Linked DNA regions of Saccharopolyspora erythraea. The protein of the gene in region 2 interacts with the protein of the main gene of each other region in a pairwise test. Links are inferred from orthologs where the notes say so. Each region holds a gene or a part of one and is shown on either strand. Other genes may lie near its edges.

Evidence for each region. Proteins that work in one complex are often made in the same cells at the same time.
Region 1: the proteins of panC (region 2) and HUO13_RS13845 interact in binary tests that used the Escherichia coli proteins (3 or more experiments, as listed by UniProt). The link is inferred for Saccharopolyspora erythraea from one-to-one orthologs.

What each region holds. Positions count from the first base shown.
Region 1 is NZ_CP054839.1:2,961,370-2,965,307, forward strand. What follows is about bases 1-2,809. They hold HUO13_RS13845 (NUDIX domain-containing protein), read right to left. Parts: upstream 1,762-2,809; coding sequence 1,240-1,761; downstream 1-1,239. Other genes in these bases: HUO13_RS13840 (aldo/keto reductase), read left to right, coding at 23-964; dop (depupylase/deamidase Dop), read left to right, coding at 1,882-2,809. Outside these bases: more of dop, read left to right, coding at 2,810-3,381; HUO13_RS13855 (ubiquitin-like protein Pup), read left to right, coding at 3,536-3,727; prcB (proteasome subunit beta), read left to right, coding at 3,934-3,938.
Region 2 is NZ_CP054839.1:455,134-460,138, reverse strand. Bases 1,223-3,969 are described here. They hold panC (pantoate--beta-alanine ligase), read right to left. Parts: upstream 3,177-3,969; coding sequence 2,268-3,176; downstream 1,223-2,267. Other genes in these bases: HUO13_RS02150 (Rossmann-like and DUF2520 domain-containing protein), read right to left, coding at 3,247-3,969; panD (aspartate 1-decarboxylase), read right to left, coding at 1,724-2,215; HUO13_RS02165 (type III pantothenate kinase), read right to left, coding at 1,223-1,668. Outside these bases: lysS (lysine--tRNA ligase), read right to left, coding at 1-794; more of HUO13_RS02165, read right to left, coding at 871-1,222; more of HUO13_RS02150, read right to left, coding at 3,970-4,158; HUO13_RS38000 (PrsW family glutamic-type intramembrane protease), read right to left, coding at 4,295-5,005. UniProt on the Escherichia coli protein: Catalyzes the condensation of pantoate with beta-alanine in an ATP-dependent reaction via a pantoyl-adenylate intermediate.

The DNA of each region.
Region 1 (3,938 bases), 2.5 Mb from region 2 along the record:
CCGACCGGTTAGGTTTCGGGGCATGATCTCGACCGAACAGCGCCTCGGCGTCGGGTTGGCGGCGCTGGGCCGCCCCGCCTACATCAACGTGGGACGCACCGGGGCCCTGCCCGGGCTGCGCACGGCCGACGAGATGCGGGAGCGCACCAAGCTGGTCCTGGACGCCGCGCACGCCCAGGGGCTGCGCTGGGTGGACACCGCCCGCTCCTACGGCAGCGCCGAGGAGTTCCTGGCGGGCTGGCTCGCCGAGCGCGGGCACGAGGACGTCACGGTCTCCAGCAAGTGGGGCTACGCCTACGTGGCGCAGTGGCGGATCGAGACCGAGGTCCACGAGGTCAAGGAGCACTCCGTGGAGCGCCTGCGCGCGCAGTGGGCGGAGACCCGCAAGCTGCTCGGCGACCGGGTCCACCTCTACCAGGTGCACTCCCTGACCGCCGACAGCCCGCTGTTCGAGGACCTCGAACTGCAGCACGAACTCGCCCGGATCCGCGACTCCGGTGTCCGGCTGGGCTTCTCCACCAGCGGGGCCGCGCAGGCCGAGGCCGTCGAACGCGGCTGGGAGCTGGAAGTGGGCGGTGCGCAGCTGTTCAGCGCCGTGCAGTCGACGTGGAACTCGATGGAGCCCTCGGCCGGGCGGGCGCTGGCCGAGGCCCACCACGGCGGCTGGCGGGTGCTGGTCAAGGAGACGCTGGCCAACGGCAGGCTGGTGGTCGAACCGCCGGAGGCGGTGCTCGAGGTCGCCCAGCGCCACGGAGTGGGCCCCGACGCCGTCGCTCTGGCCCACGTGCTGGCGCAGCCCTGGGCGGACGTGGTGCTCATCGGGCCGGCCAGCGTGGAGCAGCTGATGTCCAACCTGGCCGTGCGCGACGTGGAGCTGAGCCGCCAGGACCTCGACGACCTCGCGCCGGTCACCCGCGACGCCGCGACCTACTGGGGCGAGCGCGCCGCGCTGCCGTGGCACTGATCGCCTGTCTTCGTGGTCACCTTGCGTAGCGGTTGCGGTGGCGGAACCGCAGAGGCTGTTTTTGAACTCGCCTTGGTGGGGGGTGTGGGTGGCGGAACCTCAGGCGTTCTCTCGTTGCGGGATCTCTTTCTCATGTATGCCGATACGCCACGAAAGAGCTGTCCTCGCCGGAGAACGCCTGAGAACCCGCTGCGGTGCCGGTTGCCAGGGTGCGCCAAGCGGCTGCGCCGCGTCGAAGAAACGTCAAAGGCAAGCACTGACGCCGCCGAACGCCCTCAGCGCGTCTCTGCCCGCCCGGCGAACCACTCCTGGGCGAACTGGCGGCCGTCGGGCACCAGGGGCCAGCTCGGGTCGCTGAGCCGCTCGCGCAGCTCCTCCACCGGCATCCACCATCCCTCGGCCACCTCCTCGGGCTGGTGCACGACCGGACCACCCCACAGCACCTCGTACAGGTAGGCGTGGAAGCGAACCGATCCCAGCTCGTGGACGGTGTGGAACAGGAAGCGCGGGCGCACGCCCGTCACGCCGAGCTCCTCGGCCAGCTCCCGCACCGCCGTGGCCGCGGGGTCCTCGCCCGCGGCCACGACGCCGCCTGCCCAGCAGTCGTGCATCCCCGGGTAGATGTCCTTGGTCTCGGTGCGCCGGTGCACGTAGACCTCCGTGCGCCCGGGCGACAGCAGCAGCACCTCGCCGGCCGCGTGCCACAGCCCCTCGGCGCGCATCCGGCCCCTCGGCGCGCTGCCGACGACACGCCCGGACGCGTCGTAGGTCGCCACCTCTTCGTGTTCGCCGCTCACGCCGGAGATCATCCCACCTGCACCACCCACACCAGTTCTTCGCGCACGCGGCGCGATTGCCGGGTCACACATCGCGTCCGGCACTCCGCCAACCGACCCGGAACCCGTACGCTGCGAGGTATGCGGCGGATCATGGGAACCGAGGTGGAGTACGGCATCGTGGTGCCCGGCGACTCGAGCGCCAACCCGGTGCTTACCTCCACCCACATCGTGCTCGCCTACGCGGCGGCGGCCGACATCCCCCGGGCGCGCCGGGCGCGCTGGGACTACGAGGTCGAGTCGCCGTTGCGCGACGCCCGCGGCTTCGACCTGGGGGCGGCTGCCCAGCAGCCCAACGGCTCGGACAGCGACGACCTGGGCGCGGCGAACGTCATCCTCACCAACGGGGCGCGGCTCTACGTCGACCACGCCCACCCGGAGTACTCCGCTCCCGAGGTCACCAACCCGATGGACGCGGTCGTCTGGGACAAGGCGGGCGAGCGGGTGATGGAGGAGGCCGCGATCCGCGCGGCCAGCGTGCCCGGCACCGCCCCGATGCAGCTCTACAAGAACAACGTGGACGGCAAGGGCGCCAGCTACGGCACCCACGAGAACTACCTGATGGCCCGCAGCACGCCGTTCACCTCGGTCATCACCGGGCTGACGCCGTTCTTCGCCTCCCGGCAGGTGATCTGCGGCTCCGGGCGGGTCGGCATCGGACAGGCGGGCGAGAAGGCCGGCTTCCAGCTCTCCCAGCGCTCGGACTACATCGAGGTCGAGGTCGGCCTGGAGACCACGCTCAAGCGCGGCATCATCAACACCCGCGACGAGCCCCACGCCGACGCCGACAAGTACCGCAGGCTGCACGTCATCATCGGCGACGCCAACCTCGCCGAGACCTCCACCTACCTCAAGCTCGGAGCCACCGCGCTGGTGCTCGACATGATCGAGGCGGGGGAGCGCTTCGACGACCTCAAGCTCGCCGACCCGGTGCAGGCAGTGCACCTCATCAGCCACGACCCCGCCCTGAAGCAGACCGTCGAGCTGGCCGACGGCAGGCGCTTCACCGGCCTGGACCTCCAGCGGGCCTACCACGAGCGGGCGGCGGCCCACCTGGACTCCCACGGTGCCGAACGCGCCGCCCGCGACGTGCTGGCCACCTGGGCCGAGGTGCTGGACCTGCTCGGCGGCGACCCGATGGACTGCGCCGACCGGCTGGACTGGCCGGCCAAGCTGCGGCTGCTGGAGAACTACCGGACCAGGGACAACCTCGGCTGGGCCTCGCCGCGGCTGCACATGATCGACCTGCAGTACTCCGACGTGCGGATGGACAAGGGCCTCTACAACCGCCTCGTCGCCCGCGGCTCGATGAAGCGCCTGGTCAGCGAGGAGCAGGTGCGGGAGGCCGTCACCTCCCCGCCGGAGGACACCCGGGCCTACTTCCGCGGCCGGTGCCTGGAGCGCTACCCGGCGTCGGTGGCGGCCGCGTCATGGGACTCGGTCATCTTCGACCTGGGCAGGGAGTCGCTGGTGCGGATCCCGACCCTGGAACCGCTGCGCGGGACCAGGGCGCACGTGGGTGAGCTGCTCGACGCCGCGAGCAGCGCCGAGGAGCTCGTGGACTCCCTGACCAAGGGGTGAGGCACCACGCTTCGTGCACGTCAGCAGCGGGCGGATGATCGAAACGACGCCCGCATGGCTGTGGGCGAACGGGTGGTCGGATGGGTAGTGTTCAGAGCATGGATGTCCGGCATCGTCGGCCGGCATCCGCCGAGTGCGACCACCGGGAGGCAAGATGTCGCAGGAAAAGGTTCAGCGGCACGGCGGCGGCGACGGCGAAGAGGAATCGGGTCCCGAGGCCGCCGGTCAGGAACGTCGCGAGAAGCTCGGCGAGGACGTCGACGCCATCCTGGACGAGATCGACGACGTCCTGGAGGAGAACGCCGAGGACTTCGTCCGCGCCTACGTGCAGAAGGGCGGCCAGTAGTCCGGATCGGCGCGTGCGCCGTCGGCGGTTCGGGCCGGTGTGGACACCGGCCCGGCACCGCCCTGGCGCGGCCCGGCGCGGTGCGGTGGCGCACCGCGCGGGCGCGGACGGTCCCGTACCCGCGCCGATCTTGACTAGAGTGCAGTCCTGTCCTCAGGTCACAGGTTTTGTCGTGACACCAGTTAGAGCAGGAGACGATGTCGCCGATGGA
Region 2 (5,005 bases):
TTCCGGTTGATCTCGAAAACCTTCTCGATGCCGCCCACCACGCAGCGCTTGAGATACAGCTCCGGCGCGATGCGCAGATACAGCTCCATGTCGAAGGCGTTGGAATGCGTCACGAACGGACGGGCCGCGGCACCGCCGTGCAGGGTCTGCAACATCGGGGTCTCGACCTCGATGAAACCCCGTTGCTGGAAGGAATCCCGCAGCGACCGCTGCACGGTGGCCCTTGTTCGCACGGTGTCGGCGGCCTGCTTGCGCACGATCAGGTCGACGTAGCGCTGCCGGACCCGGGTCTCGTCGCCGAGCTCCTTGTGCGCCACCGGCAGCGGGCGCAGCGTCTTGGCCGCCAGCCGCCACTCGTCGGCCATCACCGACAGTTCGCCGCGGCGGGAGGTGATGACCTCGCCGTGCACGAAAACGTGGTCGCCGAGGTCGACGTCGCTCTTCCAGGCGGCCAGCGCGTCCTCGCCGACCTGCTTGAGGCTGAGCATCGCCTGCAGTTCGGTGCCGTCGCCGCCGCGGAGCGTGGCGAAGCAGAGTTTTCCGGTGTTGCGCAGGAACATCACCCGGCCCGCGACACCGACCTGGTCCCCGGTGTAGGTGTCCGGGGCGAGGTCGGGGTGGGCGGCGCGCACCTCGGCCAGGGTGTGCGTGATCGGCAGATTCACCGGATAGGGGTCGACACCCCCGGCCAGCATTCGCTCCCGCTTCTCCCGCCGGACCCGGAGCTGTTCGGGCAGGTCGTCGACGCCCTCGGCGTCCGCGGCGGTGGGGATGGAACGGTCCTGGTCAGTCACGGGCAACAAGGGTACGTACCTGCTCACGGCGACTTGACACCAGGCGTCGGACCGCGCTCGGGGCGCGGCGGCGGTCTCAGGAACCGAAGTTGCGGTCGTACACCAGGCGCAGGCCCAGCAGGGTCAGGTCCGGCACGTGGTGGGAGATGGTGTCCGACTCGGTCACCACCAGCGGCGCCAGCCCGCCGGTGCCGATAACCGTCGTCGGCCCGCCGTGGGTGGACTCCAGCTCCGCCACGATGCGGCGCACCAGGCCGTCCACCTGGCCGGCGAACCCGTAGAGGATGCCCGACTGGAGGCACTCCACGGTGTTCTTGCCGATCACCGAGCGCGGCCGCACCAGCTCGACCTTGCGCAGCTGCGCCGCGCGGGAGGCCAGCGCGTCCAGCGAGATCTCGATGCCGGGCGCGAACGCGCCGCCGAGGAACTCGCCCTTGGCCGAGATGGCGTCGACGTTGGTCGAGGTTCCGAAGTCGACGACCACGCAGTTCGACGCGTGCAGGTGGTGGGCGGCCAGCGTGTTGATCACCCGGTCCGCCCCCACCTCCTTCGGGTTGTCGACCAGCAGCGGGACCCCGGTGCGCACGCCCGGCTCGACGACCACCCGCGGCACGTCGCTCCAGTAGCGGCCGAGCATCACCCGCAGCTCGCGCAGCAACGACGGCACCGTGGACAGCGCCGAGATGCCGGTGATCCGGTCGGCGTAGGAGCCGAGGAGCCCGCGCACGGTCAGCGCCAGCTCGTCGGCGGTCATCCGCGGCTCGGTGCGCATCCGCCAGTCCCGGACCAGCACCGGGTCGACGCCCTCCGCCGGTTCGTCGGCGTAGAGACCGAGCACGATGTTGGTGTTACCGACGTCGATGGCGAGCAGCACCGTCTTCCCTTCCCTTGGCGTGTCGTGCGGGGCGCGGCCGCCCGCTGGGCGTCGATCAGTGCTCGGGCTGCTGGAGCAGGGCGTCGAGCTTGGCCGCGTCGTCGGTCTCGGCGCCGGCCTCGGTGATCGCCGAGGTGACCGAGGCGGCCGTGCTGGCAAGCCCGGAGCCCACCGGGGCGTGGCCCGGGTCCTGACCGCGCTCGACGATCCGGTTGTCGGCGTCGACGAAGATCACCTTCGGCCGCACCGACCGCGCCTCCAGCTCGTCCATCACCCCGTAGGAGATCAGGATCACCAGGTCGCCGGGCTCGATCAGGTGCGCGGCGGCACCGTTGATGCCGATCACACCCGACCCGCGCTCGCCGGTGATCACGTAGGTCTCCAGCCGCGCGCCGTTGGTGACGTCGACGATCGCCACCTGCTCGCCTTCGAGCAGGTCGGCGGCGTCCATCAGGTCGGCGTCGACGGTGACCGACCCGACGTAGTGCAGGTCGGCCTGGGTGACCGTGGCTCGGTGGATCTTGGACTTCAGCATCGTGCGGAACATCGCAGACCTCCTTCGGGGGGAGCCGGACCGCTGGCCTCGTTTCGGGGGTGGCTCAGGGCCGGCTGTCGCCCTGGTCGCCGAGCAGCACCAGGGCGTTGTCGATCAGTCTGGTCTCGCCGACCTTCGCCGCGACCAGCAACCGGGCCTCGCCCTCGGCGGGGGCGGCGCCGAGTTCGGTGTCCCGTAGTTCCAGGTAGTCCGGCCGCACCAGCGGCTCGGTGGCCAGCACCTCGCGGGCGGCCCGCAGCACCGCCTCCGCCCCGTCGCGGCCCGCGTGCGCGCCCGCGGCCAGCGCCGCCGACAGCGCGAGCGCGGCCCGGCGCTGCTCGTCGCTGAGGTAGACGTTGCGCGAGGAGAGGGCGAGCCCGTCGGGCGCCCGCACGATCGGGATGCCCTGGATCGCGGTGTCGAGGTTCAGCTCGCGCGCCATCCGCCGGATGAGCACCAGCTGCTGGTAGTCCTTCTCGCCGAACAGCGCCAGGTCGGGGCGGACGATGCCGAGCAGCTTCGCCACGACGGTCAGCACTCCGGCGAAGTGCCCCGGCCTGCTGGCGCCCTCGAGCTCGTCGCCCAGCGGTCCGGGGTGGACGGTGATCTGCGGATCCGGGCCGTAGACCTCGTCGCGGTCCGGTGCGAAGACCAGCTCGACACCCTCGGCGCGGCACGCCTCGACGTCGGCGTCGAAGGTGCGCGGGTAGCGGGTGAAGTCCTCGCCGGGCCCGAACTGCAGCGGGTTCACGAAGATCGACACGACCACGACGCTGTTGGAGTCGCGGCGCGCGCGGCGGACCAGCTCCAGGTGGCCCTCGTGCAGCGCGCCCATCGTGGGCACCAGCGTGATCCTGCGCCCGGTCGCGCGCAGCGCCCGGGTGACCTTGGCCAGCTCGGCGGGACGGTCGTGCACGGTCAGCGCGCCCGGGGCGAAGCCCGGACCCGCGCCGACCCTCTCGGGTGCGGTCATCGCAGCTCCTCGGCGGCTCGGGGAACACCCGCGCGAGGGGTGTCGTTCAGCGGACGCCCGGACGGGTGGCTCACGGCTCCCCCTCCAGCGCGTCGCGCACGTCGGATGCCATGTCGGCGCGCAGCACGCCCGAACGCACGGCGCGCTCGGCGGTCCGCTTCGCCAGCGCCCGGTAGCCGGGCACCGCGTCGGGGTCGTCGTCGTTGAGCGCCGCCAGGTGCGCGCGCACCGTGCCCGCGTCGCCGCGCATCACCGGTCCGGTGATGGCGCGGTCGCCGAAGCGCAGCGCGTTGTCCAGCGACGCCGACAGGATTGGCGCCATCACCCGGTCGGGGATCTCCACCCCGGCGTCGCGCAGCAGGTCCGCGCAGTCGTTGACCAGGGTGATCAGGTGGTTGGCGCCGTGGGTCAGCGCGGCGTGGTAGAGCCTTCGCGCCTGCTCGGGAACCCGGACCGGCTCCATGCCCAGCTCCAGCGCCAGGGCCTCGGCGACGCTCCAGCCCGCCTCGTCCTCGCCCGACGCGGTCACAGCCATGCAGGCGGTCGCCAGGCGCTCGACGTCCTCGGCGCGGCCGGTGAAGGTCATGGCCGGGTGCAGCGCCAGCGACAGCGCGCCGATCTCGGTAGCGGCCGAAAGCACGTCGGCGCCGTGCGCGCCGCAGGTGTGGACAACGATCTGCCCCGCGCGCAGCGAGCCGGTGGCGACCAGACCGCGCGTCAGGCCGGCGATCGCGTCGTCGGGCACCGCCAGCAGCACCAGGTCGGCCTGGGCGGCGACGTCGTCGGGCGGCAGCACCGGCACGCCCGGCAGCAGTTCCTCGGCCCGCCGCAGCGACGCGGCCGACACTCCGGACACCGCCACGACCTGGTGACCCGCACGGTGCAGGGCCGCGCCGAGCACGGCACCGACCCTCCCCGCGGAGATCACTCCGACCCGGAGCCGGGGGCCCTCTCCGCGCCTAGGCGGGCGACCAGCAGCCACGTTCGTCCTCCCAACCGTTCCAGTCCCGTCTGCCGGGTACCGGACAGCAGCGCGAGAGTAGCCCGAAAACATGCGCGTCGTGCCACCCGGGTGGCACGACGCACAGCGGATGCGGCTGATGCCGCGGCGCCGCCGGTCAGCCGCCCTGCGGCGGGACCGGCCCGTTCTCCGGCGGACGACGCGACCCGTGCTCGGGCGGCGCCGCACCGCGCGGCGGGTGGCCGGGGCCGCGCTCCTGCGGCGGGACCTGGCGGTGGTCCCCCGGCCGGCCGTGGTCCTGGGGCTGGTGCGGTCCGCGCTCCTGGGCGGGGGACGGGACCTGGTGCTGGGACGGGAACCGGCTCTGGTCCTGGGCCGGGAACCGGCCGTGGTCCGGGGAGGCGTGCGGGCCGCGCTCCTGCGGGGGCACCTGCTCCGGAGGCGTTCCGTGGATCGGCGGGCCGACCGGAGTGCTCCGCTTCGGACGCACCGGCCCGTCCGACCGGCGCGGGCGCTTGAGGTTGAGCTGGGTCAGCTCGTGGATCTTGATCCGCGCGGTCTGGATCGCCTGCTGGCTGCCCGCGGCCGACCGCCGGGCGTGCTTGAGGTCCTCGATCAGCTTCTCCCGCCGCGCCCGGCGGACGGCGCTGGTGGTGCGCCCCTCGGACGCGCGGTGCTGGAGGAACGCCAGCTCCGTGACGGCGATCTGGTAGTCGCGGACCGCCTTGGCGGCCTCGCCGCCTGCGCTGCGCCGGACCTTGCGCAGCCAGCCCCGGCGCCCCGCAAGGCTCGCCAGCATCTCGACCTCGCTGCGCACGATCAGCCCGGCGCGCTGCAGCACCGGCAGCTGCTCGGCGACGATCCGCTG